Regions from separate parts of the Carnobacterium sp. 17-4 genome, predicted to be linked through region 2. Evidence: riboswitches for the same ligand, from Rfam matches in the RefSeq annotation. Region 2 holds a riboswitch; the other holds the start of a gene.

Region 1 (9,452 bases), 580 kb from region 2:
TGAAGCTAGCGAAAAAGAATCAGATTTATTTTTTGAACGTTTTAACCAGCAGTTTGAATAAGAATAAAAAATAGAGTTGTACGAAGGAGAAATTATGGAAAGATTGCAAAAAGTTTTAGCTCATGCGGGGGTTGCCTCGCGTCGTAAATCAGAGGAACTTATTTCTAAGGGACATGTTAAAGTAAATGGAAAAGTTGTTAAAGAAATGGGAATTCAAATTGGGAATTCTGATGTAGTAGAAGTAGATGGAGTTCCAATTTATAGAGAAGAACCGGTCTATTTTTTATTAAATAAACCTAGAAATATGATTACAGCCGTTTCAGATGATAAGGGACGACCTGTAGTAACGGATTTATTTACTAATATAGAGCAACGAATTTACCCGGTAGGCCGATTAGACTATGACACAACAGGAGCATTGATGTTAACAAATGACGGAGAACTTTCCCAATTATTGATGCATCCCAAGTATCAAATAGATAAAACGTATGTGGCTAAAGTAAAAGGTTTAGTCGATAGAAAGGCACTGAATAAGCTTGAAAAAGGGATCGTTATTGAAGGTAAAAAAACGGCACCAGCTAAAGCTAAAATCCTTTCGGCTGATCGAGCAAAAGATATTACTATGGTCGAATTAACCATACATGAAGGTCGCAATAGACAAGTGAAAAACATGTTTCAAGCTATTGGCCATCCAGTAGAAAAATTAAAAAGAGAATCTTATGGCACATTAACGTTGGACGGATTGCAAACAGGCGAATGGCGTGAATTAAAGACATTTGAAATCTATCAATTGCGTAATTCAGCAACTCAAGAAGAAAACAAAACAAAGTAAATAAATGCGTAAAGAGCTTGGATAAAAAATCAAGCTCTTTTTTTATAAACAAATAAATGAAGCAGTTTTTTTAGAGTACGTACTTCTTTTTGAGAACGTTTTAGTATTTCACCAAGGAATTATGTCAATTAGTTGAAAATTGCAACAAATGTTGTGTATACTGATATTAGACTAAATTACTATAGGTAAGTGCTACAGGAAAATAATGAGGTGGAAATATAATGGGAAATGATGCAATGCATCTATTAGTAGTAGATGACGAAGATCGTATTCGTAGACTATTAAAAATGTATTTAGAGAGAGAAAATTATGTTATTTCTGAAGCTGATAATGGAGAAGATGCTGTTAAGATGGCTTTAGAAAATGATTACGATTTAATCCTGCTAGATTTGATGCTTCCTAAAATGGATGGTATTCAAGCTGCTGAGAAAATAAGAGAAAGTAAAAATACTCCGATTATGATGTTGACCGCTAAAGGGGAAGAAGTTAGTCGTATAGAGGGATTTGAAGTTGGTGCAGATGATTATATTGTTAAACCATTTAGTCCAAGAGAAGTTGTTTTAAGAGTATCGGCTATTCTAAAAAGAACCCAAAGCGGAAAACCAAAAGAAAAAGATAATCCTGATTTAATTAAAATGCCTCATTTTGAAATAGATGACCAATCTCATCGTGTCTTGGCAGATGGAAACGCTGTTAACTTGACTCCAAAGGAATATGATTTATTATTGTATCTAGCACAATCTCCGGATCAAATTTTTGGAAGAGAACAACTCTTACGTGAAGTATGGAAGTATGAGTTTTTTGGCGATTTAAGAACGGTAGATACTCATGTTAAGCGCTTAAGAGAAAAATTAACGAAGCATTCTGAACCGGCCGCAAAAATGATTGTGACCGTATGGGGTCTTGGTTATAAATTTAATTCTTTTCCAGAAGAATCTGAAAAGTAGGTTGGGATATGTTTAGACTAAATAGCCTAGTAACCCGTACTTGGGTAGTAACCATGTTAGCTATAGGTTTTTGTTTTTTTACCTCAACTCAAGTATATGGAATGATTTATAAAAAAAATATTGAAGAAAATTATATAAAAGATTTTGAAAGTTCAATGGATACTATTGCAGCCATGTCTGAAGAAAATCCAAATTTTTTAATAGATAATTTAGATAAAATAAGAGCTTTTAATTCACATCTTTTTTTAAGTATCCAACAAGGAGATGAACCTATAGTTTATTCTTCAAACATTGATTTGGATAAACAATTAAAAGCTATAGAAAAAGTTAAAGCTACCACTCAAGTGAACGCAGCATTAAATAGTGGAAAAGACGCTTTAGTTAAAGATGAAGTTAAATTTGATGGAAAATCAAAAACACCTTTCATCATGAAGATTAAGCATTTTAACCTTAATAATCAAGAGGGTAAACTGTACATCTATGGAGATTTATCATTTTTAAATAAAACCCATAGTAGAATGGCGATGTGGTCAATTGCGAATTTGATTCTTTATATCATAATAGGAATTTTATTGTTTTATTATTTCCAACGTAGACTAGGCCATCCTTTAACTCAATTGAGAGATATTGCTTACGATTATGCTAAAAATGATTTCTCAAAACAAACGCATTCGAATTACAAAGATGAGTTAGCTCAATTAGCGCTGGCTATGAATAAGATGGGTAAATCATTGGAAGTAACAGGAGCAGCAACTAGACAAGAAAAAGAATTATTAGAAAATATTGTGACGTCCATCTCGACTGGAGTATTGTATTACAATCAAGATAAAACATTGTTGATGTCTAATCCACTTGGAGATGAATACTTACAACACTTGTATCGATCAGATCAAGTGATGAAAACAATCATACCTGAAGTGTTAGAATATCGAATTGATTCTGTTATCAAATTTCCAGAAAAAGTAAGTTACGAAAACAATATCGATGATTATTATTACAATATAACGTTGATCCCACTTTTTGATGAAAATTTAGAAAGTGTTCGTGGTGTATTGGTTTCTATTCAGGACATTACTAAAGAAAAACGACTTGATATTATGAGAAATGATTTTATCAACAATATATCTCATGAATTAAGAACACCGTTAGTTATGATTCAAGGATACAGTGAAGCTATTTTGGATGATGTAGCTGAAACACAAGAAGAAAAAAAAGAAATGGCTAAGATAATCGGTGAAGAATCTATTCGAATGAACCGTATGGTCAACGAAATGCTCGATAGTTCTAGAATGGAAGCGGGCTTTATTAATTTGATTAAACTGGATGTACAGTTAGACGACTTTTTCAATAAGTTATTTACGCGATTTGCTACTATGTCTGAAAAAAATAATATTGAGATGAAATTGACGATTGATCCTAATTTAGACTCTTATTATATGGATGAAGACAAAATGAACCAAGTATTTGTAAACTTGATAAATAATGCGATCAGACATACTAGTTTGTCAAATAAAGAAAATAAGAAAGTAGAAATTTGGGTTCATTTAGAAAAAATAATGGATGAAATTTTGATTGAAGTAAGGGATAACGGAACAGGAATTTCTGAAGAAGATGTTCCTTATGTTTTCGATCGATTTTATAAAGCTGATAAATCGCGTACTGTGATGAAAGGCAATAAAACAGGAACAGGAATCGGTTTATCCATTGTTAAAAATATTATAGAAGCACATGGCGGCTTTGTCGAAGTAAAAAGCGTTATAAATGAGCATACTACTTTTGTTGTTCATTTACCGTATATCGATTGATTCATTAATAAAAAGTAAGTAACTATTGATTTTTCTTTTATTATGATATACAATTAAAATGTTAAAAAAAATATAAAGATTCGTCTTCAGGGGCAGGGTGAAATTCCCGACCGGTGGTATAGTCCACGAGCTAAATAGCATTATTTAGTTGAACTGGTTAAATTCCAGTACCGACAGTAAAGTCTGAATAAAGAAGATGGAGTTTATTTGAATATGCATCATTGTTCAAGTGCTCTGTTTAATTATCTATCTGAAGATAATTTGGACGAGCATTTTTATATTGCTTTTATTTAAATAGACTCAGTAATGCCTACGCTGATGAATCCTTTTAGGAGGATTTTTATGCAAACTAGTAACACGAAAAAAATGGTGGGAATCTCCATGTTGGCTGCTTTTGCAACCATTTTGATTTCATTTGGCTTTCCAATAATTCCAGGAGTTACTTTTCTTAAAGTAGACTTTAGTGATATTCCTGTTTTGATTGGAATGTTCTTATACGGTCCGGTTGGAGGCGTGATGGTTGCGTTCATACGTTCATTACTGCATTACATTCAAACGGGTGGTGACGCAGGATATCCCATTGGGGATACTGCAAGTTTTATAGCTTCTGTCGCGTATACATTGCCAATCTATTTAATCATGAAGACTAAAGTTCATGATATGAAAAATATTGTTTTTGCAAATGTGATTGGAACTGTATCTTTAACAGTTGTTCTATCATTTGTAAATTATTTATTCTTACTTCCTTTATACTTAAAAGTATTAAACTTTAGTGTAGGACCTATTAGAGAGTATCTTTTAATGGGTGTTATACCATTTAATATAATAAAAGGAGCAATAGTAAGCACAGTATTTATCTTAATCTTTGCAAAATTAAAAAATTGGTTGTTTCGTAACCAAATGACAAAAATTAGTTTTAAATAAATGAGAGAAATCGCAATTTTATTGCGGTTTCTTTTTTTATCTCTAAAATCATGCATTCGCTCCTGATTAATATTTATTAAAATTTATAAAAGAATACCCTAAAATTAGTTATTTTTGGTATATTAGATTTAACGATCTATCAGCGTTGCTGTTACGGTTGTTAAAGTATCTGAAATGAGGGTGAATGTCTTGGAGCAATCGTTATACAGTCAGATTTTCTGTCTTTCATTATATTCTAAAGACTACCCAATTAAACCTTCAACGCTATACCATATTCTAATAGGAAAAAGAACTGCTTCGATTTTGTTCAAAGCGCATACTTACCAAATGATCAAGTTTTTTTCAATTTTCCCCAATCTAAAACGAGAACAGTATAACCAGATGATTCAAGGTTTCGTTGCCAAAGGTTGGATCAAAGCAAACGATGCGAATGAAGAGTTTTATCTTTCTGAACAAGGGAAGGCAGAAGTAGAAGTCTATTTTTCTGAACATTTTTACCCCACAAATTTAAATCAATTATTAAATGGAAAAGCTACTAAGGAATTTTGGGAAAAAATTGTGTTTTTGACCCAAGTTCTTTCAGAATTACGGTACCAAAATAAGCGTTATTTACCTGTTAATAAAGAATGGAAAAACCAACTTTGGGTAAAAAATTGGTTGAAAAATAATCCATTGGATAAACAAGATCTCGCTCAATCTTTTGGAAAAGAATGGATTCATGTATTAAAAAACTTGGATTCATTTGCTGCAGAAATAGTGGTGTCACAATTGACAGGATATGAAAAATTTGGGAAAACAATTACTCAATTAGCTTCGATGCATAAAATTGAAGCGTTAGAAATGGCTTTTTTACTTCAAAATGCTATTATTCAAGTAATGGATCAAGTTGTTCGAAAAAAAGAAAACTATCCTCTATTTTATTTGATTTATCAAGAATGTATCAGAGATCCCTACAGTAATCTAAGCCAAAGTACAAGATTGACCGCAAACTATTTAGATAAAGGACTTTCTATTGAAAATATTGCACTTAAGAGGAAATTAAAGGCAAATACTATTTCAGAACACATCATTGAATTGGCTATTATTTTTCCGGATTTCGATATTTCTAGTGTAATACCGGATAGCGATTACCAACATTTAGTTACGGCATTTCAATCTAATGAAAAGATTAGCTATGAGGAATTAGAAAAAGATATGCCTCAGGTCCCATTTTCATGGTACAGATTGATCCAAGTTGAAAGGAGTCGTACCGATGAATAATAGAGAGCTCATCAAACAAAATTTAGAGGAATATTTTGGGTATACCTCTTTTAGAAATGGGCAAGAGGAAGCGGTTTTAGCAGCTTTGGAAGGTCGACACACCTTAGTTATGCTGCCAACTGGCACAGGAAAATCAATTTGTTATCAATTAACAGGTTATTGTTTGAATGGTCTTGTAGTGATTGTTTCACCTCTATTGTCTTTAATGCAAGACCAAGTAGAACAGTTAAAGCTTAACGGTGAAAAAAGAGTCGCAGCTATCAACAGTTTGATGAATGCACAGGAAAAAGAATGGGTTTTAAAGCATTTATCTCAATATAAATTTATTTTTCTTTCGCCTGAGATGCTTCACCAAGAATATGTGATGGCGTATTTAAAAAAAGTTCCAATTGGTCTTTTTGCCATTGACGAAGCCCATTGTATCTCTCAGTGGGGACTGGATTTCAGACCTGATTACTTAGATTTAGGATTGGTTCGTAAAGAACTAAACTTCCCGTTAACCATGGCATTGACCGCTACAGCTACAAAACGTGTACGAGAAGAAATTTTAACGTCATTGCATATTGACGATGGAAATACAAAGGAGATTGTTTATTCAGTCGACCGTTCAAACATTGCTTTTTCTACAATTATCTGTGACCGAGACAAGAATCAGCACTTAATGAATCAAATTGAAAAATTGAAGAAACCAGGAATTATTTATTTTTCTAGTAAGAAAACTGCCGATGAAATTGCTGAAATGATTCGTGCAAAAACAACCATTATTGCAGAAAGTTACCACTCCGATATAGAATCAGAAGACAAAATTAAAATACAACAGCAATTTGTTCATAATGAAATTGATATTATTTGTGCGACGAGCGCATTTGGAATGGGCATCAATAAAAGTAATATTCGATTTGTTATTCACTATCATCTTCCGGGAAGTCCTGAAGCGTATTTGCAAGAAGTCGGAAGATGCGGCAGAGATGGAGAACCAAGCTTGGCTCTATTGCTGTATGAACAAGGAGATAGTATGATTCAATTTCGTTTGCAAGAATACACATTACCGACAGTTGAGATGTTAGAATATGGGTATAAAAAAGGTGTGATCCCAGAAGGTAGTTGCAGTCCTTCCCAAAAGCAACTAATAGAAAATTATTTAAAATCCAATCTATCTATTGAAACAGCCAAGCAGCAAGTAAAAAGTAGAATTGTTTACAAACAACAACAATTGTATTACATGATGGATTATGCTGAAACATCAAGTTGCAAAAGAAGCTTTCTCTTGCATTATTTTGATGAAAAATTAGAAGGCAAACCAGATCGTTGCTGTAATAATTGCAGTCTTGAAATCGCTGATTTTTACGGCGAATCTGATTTAAAACAAAAAATAGGTTCTCGAAATGAAAAAAGTTGGGAAGAAACTATAAAGGAATTATTTTTAATAGGAAATTAATAAGACAATTCTATGTAAAAATGATACAATAATACAGAGTTTAGCCTAGGAGGAGTACTAAAAGATGAGTAAAAAAAATTCGAAAAATAACCCAAAAAAAGAAAAAGCATGGAATCGTAAATTTGATGATGACGATAGTTTAGTGGATGATAAATATTCTAGAACAGCAAGGAAAAAAGCGAAGAAAAGTGTACACCCTGTTATAACATCTTTGTTTATTTTCTTACTATTGATTATTATCTTGCCAAGTGTTGCTTATCTTTGGTGGTCTAATGCAGACTCCGATAGTAGTAAAAACCAGAATGAAACGGAAGAAAGAATGACAATAACACAAAATAGCAGTAGTGAATCAAGCAGCTCAGAAGAATCGGTTTCTGAGTCGGAACCCGAATCAGAAGTTTCATCTGAAAGTATAGAAGAAGAGTCATCTGAAAGTGAAGCTGTACAACCAGAAGAGCCTGAATCACAAGTGGCAGAACAGCCTGTGATCGAAGAGCCTGAAAGTGTTGAAGAACCAGAGTCTGAAGTGGTAGAAGAAGCAACAAATACTTATACTGTTCAAGCAGGAGACAATCTGTATCGTATTGCTGTAAATCATGGTATGTCGACAGATGAATTGAAAGCATTAAATGGTATAGCAGGCGATTCAGTTAGTGTAGGAATGGTTTTGAAAGTTAAATAAATGTTCTTTAGAGTTGGATTTTTATAATCGGCAGAAGGCTAGGGTTAACCTAGCCTTTTTAATATGAAAAAAGAAAGTAGGAAAAAATTTGAAAAAAACAATACAAGTTGCCATTGACGGTCCGGCATCAGCTGGAAAAAGCACAGTCGCTAAGATATTAGCGAAAGAATTAGGTTACATTTATTGCGATACTGGAGCAATGTATCGTGCTCTAACATATCAAGCAATCAAAAATAAAATCGAAGTAACAGATGAAAAACAATTAGTTCGCTTATTAAAAGAAATGGTTATTTCTTTTGAACCAAATAAAGGCAATCAAAAAGTATTTATTAATGGTGAGGAAGTCACCGATGCTATTCGTTTAACAGATGTAACAAATGCCGTTTCAGCCGTTTCAGCGCATGGCGAAGTTAGAAAAGAATTAGTAAAAAGGCAACAAGAAATAGCTTCACACGGTGGAGTAGTTATGGACGGTCGTGATATTGGTACAGCCGTTTTGCCAACAGCAGAAGTGAAAATATTTCTTATTGCTAGTGTTGACGAACGAGCAGAAAGACGCTATAAAGAAAATTTAAGTAAAGGTATACCTACTTCACTAGAAGTATTGAAGCAAGAAATTGCGGATCGAGATTACAAAGATTCACATCGTGAAGTTTCTCCGCTTACACAAGCTGAAGATGCTATTCTCTTAGATACAACTAGCTTGTCTATTGAACAGGTTGTTGAAAGAATCAGAGAATTAATTCAAATCAAACTTACTAATTGAGGATTCTTTTATTTTTTCAATCGTTATGGTGGCAATAATTTGAAAAATTGGTTAAAATATAGAGAGAAAGTATTTAATTGGCTAGCTATAGGAGGGCAAACAGATGACGGAAAATGAAAAAAACCAAGAGGTCAACGAACAAGAATCAATGATGGACGCAATGAATAGTGTTCAAGAAATTAATATTGGCGATATTGTTAAAGGTGAAATTTTAACGATTCAAGATAATAAGCAAGCTATAGTTGGCATCATTGGTGGCGGAGTTGAAGGTGTTATTCCGAACAATGAATTATCAGCTGCTCCATTTGAAAACGTTACAGATATTGTAAATGTTGGAGATATCGTAGATTTAGTTGTTATCAAAGAGATTAAAGAAAAAGAAAATGGTAGCTATTTGCTATCAAAGCGTCGTATTGATGCTAAACAAGTCTGGGAAAAAGTTCAAAAAGAATTTGATGAAGGTACCATTATTGAAGCACCTGTTAAAGAAGTAGTAAAAGGTGGTTTAGTTGTAGATGTGGGCGTCAGAGGATTTGTACCTGCTTCTATGGTAGATGTTCATTTTGTAGAAGATTTTTCTAGTTATAAAGGACAGACGTTGAAATTTAAAATTGTTGAAATCGAACCTAGTGAGAACCGCTTAATTCTTTCTCATAAGGCTGTTGTTGAAGCAGAAAATGAAGAAAAGAAAAAAGACTTACTTAATCATTTGGTTGAAGGCGATATTGTAAAAGGAAAAATCGCTCGTCTAACAAATTTTGGAGCTTTTATTGATCTTGGCGGTGTAGATGGTCTTGT
Region 2 (9,452 bases):
TCAAGAGAAGGATAAATAAAAGTAAAACTGAAATGTTAATATATTAGCATTTCAGTTTTTTAAAGTTCATTAATAATTAAAGGTAAAATGAACTTTATGGAAAAAATACAGGATTTTCTTTATAAGTCAGTAAAATAGTTTTAACCGAAGCAACTATAGAATTAGTTTAGTTAAGAAATTCATACAGGTCATTAGCTTTGCTAATACCCTGTATGAATAATGGTAATTTGTATCGAATGAGATATAGGAATATACTGAACGTGTAAAAAGAAATCGCTTTCTGCATGGTCGAAAATTATTACCATAAAATGAATTTCCTACTGATTTTGTAAGAAAGCTATTGCTGCTAAGTCGTCCGTATTATTGTCAGAAAAGAGGGGGTAAGTAGAAATGTATAAAACAATCCTGTATGAAGAAAAAGAGAATATTGCGTACATCACTTTTAATAGACCTGAAGTAGGAAATGCCTTCTCAGAAGTTTCATTTCGAGAGATTCCAGAAGCTTTAACGAAAGCATCAGAAGATGGTAATATTCGTGCAGTGGTTTTGGCAGGAAAAGGAAAGTTGTTCTGTGGAGGAGGAGACATCAACCAATTTAAAGAGATGATAGAAAAAGATGATGAAGGGATTCCAGAACATTTGGTCGAAGCTACAGGGGCAATGGGTCGTGCCATTCGAAACTGCAGCAAACCGGTTATTGCTTCTATCAATGGAGCGGCAGCGGGCGCGGGCATGGGGGTAGCATTAGCAGCTGATTTTCGTATCATGGAGAAACGCAGCTCTCTTGTTACAGCCTTTATAGGCATGGGATTACCAGGAGACACAGGTGTACTTTATTTATTGCAAAAGATGGTAGGGATCTCAATAGCAACAGAATTGTTAATGTTTTCTAAACCTATCAAAGGAGAGCGTGCATTTGATTTAGGTTTGGCAAATAAAGTGGTTGAAGATGGCACATTAGAGGAAGAAACATGGGCATTTGCAAAAAAAGTAGCTTCATTACCAACACAGACGGTTTCCTATCAAAAGCAACTTTCCAATGAGTTTTTTTATAGTGATTTAGAGAAATTCAATCATAGAGAGGCACAACTGATGCATCTGTCTTCTTTAACAGATGATCATAAAGAGGCTGTCACGGCGTTTCTTGAAAAAAGAGCACCTCACTTCAGAGGACACTGAATTAAGTTGTTCATGTAAAAAAGCGATTAATAGACTTCTGAAAAACAGCCTCGGAAGTTTTAAATAAACGGCATCCTAAATGTAGGGAAAGCACCAAAATTTAAAAACACATTAAAAGCATTGGAAGGTTATATTCTTGAGCAATTTGAAAATGGATGCAACCAGTTAATAATTTTGTATAGTTTAAATAGTTATGAAGATGAACCTTTAAAGGAAACTGAAGAAATCTACCTAGTTGATTTAAATTATCAAGATTTGTATTATCGTGCAGGTAGATTAGTAAAAATAAAAAAGTAAGTAAGAATGATTTTTATCCTTTAGAAAGTACTTTTAGTACACTTAGTAATAAAGGTAGTCGGACAGTTAAAATAAAAGACATTGACATCTCTTGTATTTAAATATATTCTTACATTATAAAAGTAAATTAGTCTTCAGGGCAGGGTGCAAGTCCCTACCGGTGGTAAAGCCCACGAGCCGCAAGGCAGATTCGGTTAGATTCCGAAGCCGACAGTATAGTCTGGATAAAGCGAAGACAAAGTAATTGCAGAGAAGTTAAGATAGCTATAGTCTTTTTTGGACAGATAGCTATCATGAATTTGTGAAGCAACTATTAACTAGTCTTATTTAGCTATAAGTCGAAGCCCTGGATATAAAAATCTGGGGCTTTTTTGTGTCGAAAAGTAAAAATTGAATAGTCTTCAGGGCAGGGTGCAAGTCCCTACCGGTGGTAAAGCCCACGAGCCGTAAGGCAGATTCGGTTAGATTCCGAAGCCGACAGTTATAGTCTGGATAAAGCGAAGACAAAGTTTACAAAAATCAAAAAGTAACCGAGTACAGAGTATTCGGAGTTATTTGTTGAGTCTTGTAAGCAAAAAAATGATGAAAGCCCTGAGAGTATATTCTTGGGGCTTTTTTAAATTGAATGGAGTGAGAGATTGGATGAATTGTACATGAGGATGGCACTGGACTTGGCAAGAAAGGGAAAAGGGTGGACAACTCCTAATCCTTTAGTTGGAGCGGTCATTGTAAAAGGTGGAAGAGTTATTGGGCAAGGATATCATCAAAAATATGGACAGCCTCATGCGGAAGTAAATGCTATTGTATCAGCAAAAAAAGATGTGACTGGAGCAACGTTGTATGTCACGTTAGAACCTTGTTCTCATTTTGGGAAAACACCACCTTGTTCAGACTTATTGATAGACAAGAATATTAAACGAGTAGTCGTGGGCACACTTGATCCAAACCCACTAGTTGCTGGAAAAGGAATTGAAAGACTTCGTAGCAACGGAATTGAAGTAGTTACTGGTGTATTAGAAGAAGAGAGTCAAAAATTGAATGAGATCTTTATAAAATACATTGTCACAAAAGAACCATTTGTGGTTATGAAAAATGCGATGTCACTAGATGGAAAAATCGCTACAGTGACAGGCGAATCTCAATGGATTTCTGGTGAGTCATCTAGGAAACAAGTTCATTCTTTGCGCCATGAATTAGCGGGAATCATGGTCGGTATTGAAACGATTATCAAGGATGACCCACAACTAACTTCTAGAACACTAAACAGTCGTAATCCTATTAGAATTGTTGTGGATAGTCAGCTAAGAATCCCAATCGCCTCAAAGGTATTAACCCAACAAGATAAAGCGAAGACAATTGTGGCTACCACCAAAAGAGCCAATAATGAAAAATTAGAAACTTTAAAGCAAATGGGGATTGAAGTGATTGTGACTAAAGAAAAATATGGAAGAGTTGATTTACAAGAATTAATGAAGGTAGTAGGAGCTAAAGGAATCGATAGTATCTTACTGGAAGGCGGTGCAACTTTGAATTTCTCGGCTTTGGAAGAAGGGATCGTGGACAAAATACAGTCCTATATTGCACCAAAAATCATCGGAGGAAAAGAGGCTAAAACAGCTGTAGAAGGGGCAGGAGTTCACTCATTAAAAAGTGCTTTTCAAATTGATCGGATGACGCCTGTGATGGTCGGAGAAGATCTGTTTGTGGAAGGCTATATTGTTAAATAAAGAGAAACAATCGATTGGAGGGAAAGCATGTTTACAGGAATTATTGAGGAGATGGGAACGATTCAATCAATCAAACGAGGTGAAAAGTCTTCAATACTCAAAATAAAGGGACAAAAAGTATTGCAAGGGACTCGTATCGGAGATAGTATCTCGACAAATGGCATTTGTTTGACCGTGACGAAGATAGGAAATGATTCCTTTGATGCGGATGTCATGTCCGAATCGTTAAAACGGACGAACATAGGGGAATTAGCGCCTGGAAGTTACGTCAACTTGGAACGAGCATTAAGTTTGGAAACGCGTCTTGGTGGCCATATGGTGAGTGGCCATATCGATGGAACAGGAGAGATAAGAGAAATGAAGCGTGAGGATAATGCCGTTTGGATCACGGTTGAAACAAGTCCTAAATTATTGCGTTACATTATCGAGAAAGGTTCTATAGCGATTGACGGAGTTAGTTTGACAGTTGTGACAGTAGATGATCAGTCGTTCAAGGTTTCTGTCATTCCTCATACCGGTGAAGAGACAGTTCTATTGCGTAAGCAACTTGGAGATGCTGTAAATCTTGAATGCGATATGATTGGAAAATATGTTGAAAAATTATTAGGATTGGATTCGAAAGTACCAGTTCAAGAGAGTCAAGTAACGACAAGTTTTTTGAAAGATAACGGGTTCTTTTAGAACAGAATGGAGAGACTTATGTTTAATACAATCGAAGAATTGCTTGCTGATTTAAGAGCTGGAAAAAACATTTTATTGGTAGATGATGAAGACAGAGAAAATGAAGGAGACATTATTTGTGCGGCTGAATTTGCTACTACAGAAAATGTGAACTTTATGGCTAGTTATGCCAAAGGTCTAATATGTATGCCTATGCCTAAAAGCTATACAAAGAAGTTCGCATTGCCACAAATGAGTTTAAACAGTACAGATAATCATGGAACAGCTTTTACCATTTCAGTGGATCATGTGGAAACTACAACGGGTATTTCAGCTGGGGAACGGTCATTGACAGCTATGAAATTGGTGAGCGATGATGCAAAAGCGGAAGACTTTAGAAGACCAGGGCATATGTTCCCATTAGAAGCTGTTGACGGGGGTGTACTAGCTCGAAACGGACATACAGAAGCAACGGTTGACTTGATGCGTTTAGCAGGTCTGCAACCAGTGGGGCTATGTTGTGAAATCATGAATGAAGATGGATCGATGGCAAGAAGAGATGATTTATTGGTTTTAGCCAATAAACATGAATTGAAAATCGGTACAATTGCCGATTTAATTGAATATCGAAAAACCCAAGAACAAGTTATTTTCCGCGAATCTAAAGCACTATTACCTACCAAATATGGAGATTTTGAAATCTATGCCTATGAACATGCGGTAACTGGGGAACACCATGTCGCTTTGGTTATGGGTGAAGTCAGTGATGGGGAACCAGTACTATGTCGTGTCCATTCGGAATGTTTGACAGGTGATGTATTTGGTTCTAAAAAATGTGATTGTGGTCAACAATTGGATGCAGCAATGAAACGAATTGCAGATGAAGGACGTGGGATTTTAGTTTACATGCGTCAAGAAGGGCGTGGAATTGGATTAGTCAATAAAATAAGAGCTTATGCATTACAAGATCAAGGACACGATACAATTGAAGCTAACTTAATGCTTGGTTTTCCAGCTGATCTACGAGAATACTATGAATGCAAACAAATTTTTGATGATTTAGGTGTTTCTCAACTACGCCTGATGACTAATAATCCACTGAAAGTAGAGAGTATGGATAAATACGGTTTGGACATCGTAGAAAGAATTTCACTTCAAATGGAAGCTTTTACGGAAAATAAAGACTACCTAAAGACTAAGCAAGAAAAGATGCATCATCATTTGAACTATTAAGAAAAGAACAGCGCATGATAAAAAAATACCATAAATGGAGGAATTAAAATGAACGTATTCGAAGGACAATTAATTGCAAAAGACTTAAAAGTGGGTATCGTGATTGCACGGTTTAATGAATTTATAGGATCAAAATTATTAAGTGGGGCTGTTGACGGTTTAAGAAGACATGGCATGCTAGAGGAAGAAATCACAGTTGCGTGGGTTCCAGGAGCTTATGAAATTCCATTAGTTGCACAAAAAATGGCAGCTTCAGGAAAGTATGATGCTATTATCACTTTAGGGGCAGTCATTAAAGGGTCTACATCGCACTACGATTACGTCTGTTCTGAAGTTTCAAAAGGCGTAGCTGCAGCTGCAATGAATACAGGTGTACCCGTAATGTTTGGGGTCTTAACGACAGATAATATCGAACAAGCCATTGAACGTGCCGGTACGAAAGCTGGAAACAAAGGTTATGAATCTGCAGTTTCAGCGATTGAAATGGCCAATTTATTGAAAGGCATGTAAGGTCGGATCATGGATGAAACAAGTCTAAAGAAAATTCAAACAATTATTTTTGATTACGATGGGACACTACATGACAGTACGGCAAACTATATTGCTGCTTTCAAAATGGCTTATAATTATTTGATAGAGAATAAAAAAGCTGACCCAAGAGAGTGGAAAGATGAAGAAATCACTAAATGGCTAGGATACAGCAGTAAAGACATGTGGGGAAATTTCATGCCGAATTTAGATGTTGAACACCAAACTGCAGCTTCAAAAATCATAGGAGAACAGTTGCTGAAAAAAGTTCTCGCAAAAGAAGCAATTCTTTATACTGGAGCTTTGGAAACATTAGGTTACTTAAGAGATAAAGGATACCAACTTATCTTTTTAAGTAATTGTAGTGAAAAATATATGAATGCACATCGGCAAGCTTTTCAGTTAAATCAGTATTTTGAGGACATGTACTGCACAGAAACATTTGATTATAATGCCAAATACAAGATCTTTGAATTAATTGAAAAACAGTATAAAGATAATTTTCTTATTGTAGGAGATCGCATACAGGATTTTGAAATTGGTCACTACCATAATCTAGTTAGCATAGGGTGTAATTATGGATTTGGGTCAGAAGAAGAATTGCAGCAATCAGATCTAAGGATAAATGATATCCAAGAATTGCAAGACATTCTTTAGATAGGAAAACTTGAATAAGATGGTTACTTTTTACGCAAGTAAGAAAAAAGATAGCCTTCAGTTTGTTTATGACAAACTGAAGGCTATCTTTTTAATAAGGTGAATATTATTAAACTTCTCCAACAAACGCCCAAGTTATGCCGTTGTCTTTGGATTGATACAAGGCTTTACTGCCGCCGTTATAATCGCCATCTTGACCTTGACCCACTTGGATAAACAAACTGTCGCTTTCTTTATAAGGCATTTCCGGAAAATCGAAAGGAACGTACTTCTCTGTATCGGTTAAAGGAACTTCGATTATGGGCAATTCTACTTGTTCAAAAGTGAGGCCGCCATCGGTCGTCAAATATAGATCCGCATAACTACCTCCACTGTGGGACAATCCAATAAAGCCAAGATTTTCATCCATAAAAGTTATCCCAGATGAAACCCCTAATTGTCCCACAAATGGATCCGAATTAACAACGTCCCAAGTATTTCCACCATTTGTGGTTTTGTTCAAGGTATAGAAACGTGAGCCTAACGCAGCATCTACTACAAATAGTTGGTAACCAAGTTGTTCAGTTAAAAAATAAGTTTCGTTATCATTCATATTTTGATTTGTTGGAATGTCTCCAATTTGTGCAGGAGATACTGTTGGCGAATAGTCAACAAAACGTACCGGTGTAATCGTGTTGTTATTTGGGGTGTAAACAGAAATCGTGTAGCCAATAATTTCATTAAAGGCTGTTTCGATTGGAAAGGTATCGCCTTTTTCATCAAAGTAAAGGACCCCTTCAGTATTGTATCCCCAACTACGGGAACCAGCATAATAGATGCCAAGGGTTTCTTCATTCCAATTTTTCACAGTGTCTTTTATCGGAAGATTTTCTACTGCATCTAGCAACGGTTGAAGTCTCATCGTTTTCTCAAAAGTTGGATTCACGTTTCCGTTTAAAGTCATACTGAGATCATCACTTTTTGAACTGTCATAATCAATCAAAAAGCTTTCCGTTTCACCATCTTCGTTTAAGCCATACAAAAAGCTATATAAAGTAGTAATATCGCCCTGTTTATTAAAAGTCAATTCGACCTGATTACTGACATACAATTCTTCTGGCAAATCATATTTCGTTTCAAGGTCTTCAATCAATCCATTTAAGCCATCTTCGTAGACATTATTATGAACAAATGTAACATCGCTAGATTGCAAGTAGCCTTGAATCACAAAGTCTAATCGTCCTTGGGAATTTGTCCCGCTTTGATAAAGGCTTATTCCAGCTGCAACTGTGATCAAAAGAAACGAATTCACGCTGAACAGAAAAAGAAACTTACTTCGTCTTATGGAACGGGGAGAAGTGGATTGTTTTTTATTGAGTTTCCATATGTACCAATATAGACTCCAGCCAACCCAAACAAACAGACTAAGAAAAATGATTAGGATAATGGGAGCCTTCTGAGCAACCCCGCCGTCTTGAGCAAGTGAACATAAGTAATAACAACCTATAGCGTAAATAGCTACGGTTACAGGATTAAAAATAAAAGCTTTTAATTTGTAATTCTTGTTCTTCAAGTAAATTTCATCTCCAGTTGTGTAGGTTAATTTCTGTGGTAATGAGTTATGGATGACCAAATAATTGCAGGAACGATTAAAAGAATAATATCAATAGATTATTCGTCTAAAGAACAGTATACAATAAAATAAAATAGGACTACAGCCAGTTAGTAAATATAAAGAAAAAATTATACTTAGTAAATAAGAAGTTTATAGAAATCACTTGAATTATAATAAAGCGCATACTAATATGACTTATAAAGAACAATCCTATATTTGAGATAGTAAACTAAACAAACGTACAAGTATGGATAAAAGATCATAATAATTACCCTTTAAAAAACGTAATATATTTTCTTTTTATAGATAATATTCACTCTCAAGCACTAAATAAATGTGTAAAAAATAAAATGATAATAGATTCATTTCAAAGAAGGAGATAATTAATATGGTTTGGATTAAAAATGTTCATTTAGAGACAGGTTACGAGGAAGTCAGACCGAATAAATTTGTAACGACTACAGCTGAATTTGCTTTAGAAGTTGAGAATGGCAAAATCAAGACGATTACTGAAAAAGCTCCAGAAACTAATATACAGACAATTGATGCAAAAGGTTACTTAGCTTTACCTGCTCTGCAAGATAATCATGTCCATTTAGATAAAGGTCATTTTGGCGGGAAATGGCAAGCTGTTATACCTGCTTCAGGAGTAGCAGAACGGATTCAAGAAGAGAAAGAATTTTTAAGAGATTTTCTTTCTGAAACACCCCAAAAAGCACAAGCGTTGATTGATTTAATTTGTAGCAAAGGAGCTACTTTTTTAAGAGTTCAAACAAATGTTGATTCGGTAATAGAGTTAGATAATTTAATATGTGTAAAACAAGTATTAGAAAAGAATAAACACCGTTTAGATTATGAAATTGTTGTTTTTCCACAACATGGCACGTTGATAACTGAAGAACAAGGCTTATTAAGTAAAGCTTTGGCTAGTGATGATACGTTTATTTTAGGGGGATTGGATCCAGCAACGATTGATGGAGATATAGAAAAATCGCTCCTTACAACTTTTACATTAGCTAGTCAATACAATAGAAAAATTGATTACCATCTCCATGATAGAGGAACATTAGGATTATTTGAAATTAATCGAATAATCGACTACACAAAAAAATATCAATTAGAAGGAAAAGTTCAAATTAGCCATGCACTTGCTTTGGCTGATGGAGAAGAAGAAATAATCCAAACGATTGCAAAAAAATTAGCTGAAGCGGGTATTGGAATTAACACAACTATTCCGATTGATACAACAGTTCTACCAGTTCTATTACTTCAAGAAAAAGGTGTAAAAGTACGAGTGGTAAATGATAATATCAATGACCATTGGAGCCCATTTGGTTCTGGGGATTTAATTGAACGAGCTAGACGGGCTGCAGAAGTGTTTTCGATGAAAGATGAAAGGTCATTAGCTCAAGCATATTCCTTGGTATCGAATGGATTAACTCCTTTAGATTCAAAAGGCAATCAACAATGGCCGGAAATAGGAGACCAAGCTCATATATTATTTGCAAAAGCAGATAGTTCTGCACACCTAATTGCACGAGTTTGTCCAGAAAGAGTTGTCATGTTTAATGGAGAAC

What was found. A riboswitch is a leader RNA that binds a small molecule or an ion and turns the genes downstream of it on or off. The one in region 2 is predicted to bind FMN.
Region 1: it holds a riboswitch for FMN, as region 2 does, so the genes downstream of both, CAR_RS05155 (ECF transporter S component) here and ribD (bifunctional diaminohydroxyphosphoribosylaminopyrimidine deaminase/5-amino-6-(5-phosphoribosylamino)uracil reductase RibD) in region 2, are expected to answer to the same signal.

Annotation. Positions count from the first base shown of each region.
Region 1 is NC_015391.1:1,052,107-1,061,558, forward strand. It holds gene scpB (SMC-Scp complex subunit ScpB) at 1-61, shown strand, start outside; gene CAR_RS05140 (pseudouridine synthase) at 95-832, shown strand; gene CAR_RS05145 (response regulator transcription factor) at 1,054-1,779, shown strand; gene CAR_RS05150 (sensor histidine kinase) at 1,788-3,584, shown strand; FMN riboswitch at 3,663-3,786, shown strand; gene CAR_RS05155 (ECF transporter S component) at 3,927-4,508, shown strand; gene CAR_RS05160 (helix-turn-helix domain-containing protein) at 4,698-5,768, shown strand; gene CAR_RS05165 (RecQ family ATP-dependent DNA helicase) at 5,761-7,206, shown strand; gene CAR_RS05170 (LysM peptidoglycan-binding domain-containing protein) at 7,271-7,888, shown strand; gene cmk ((d)CMP kinase) at 7,977-8,654, shown strand; gene rpsA (30S ribosomal protein S1) at 8,758-9,452, shown strand, end outside.
Region 2 is NC_015391.1:473,344-482,795, forward strand. It holds gene CAR_RS02310 (enoyl-CoA hydratase/isomerase family protein) at 391-1,179, shown strand; FMN riboswitch at 1,603-1,717, shown strand; FMN riboswitch at 1,870-1,985, shown strand; gene ribD (bifunctional diaminohydroxyphosphoribosylaminopyrimidine deaminase/5-amino-6-(5-phosphoribosylamino)uracil reductase RibD) at 2,130-3,203, shown strand; gene CAR_RS02320 (riboflavin synthase) at 3,231-3,884, shown strand; gene CAR_RS02325 (bifunctional 3,4-dihydroxy-2-butanone-4-phosphate synthase/GTP cyclohydrolase II) at 3,903-5,096, shown strand; gene ribH (6,7-dimethyl-8-ribityllumazine synthase) at 5,145-5,606, shown strand; gene CAR_RS02335 (HAD family hydrolase) at 5,616-6,281, shown strand; gene CAR_RS02340 (WD40/YVTN/BNR-like repeat-containing protein) at 6,391-7,833, opposite strand; gene CAR_RS02345 (amidohydrolase) at 8,264-9,452, shown strand, end outside.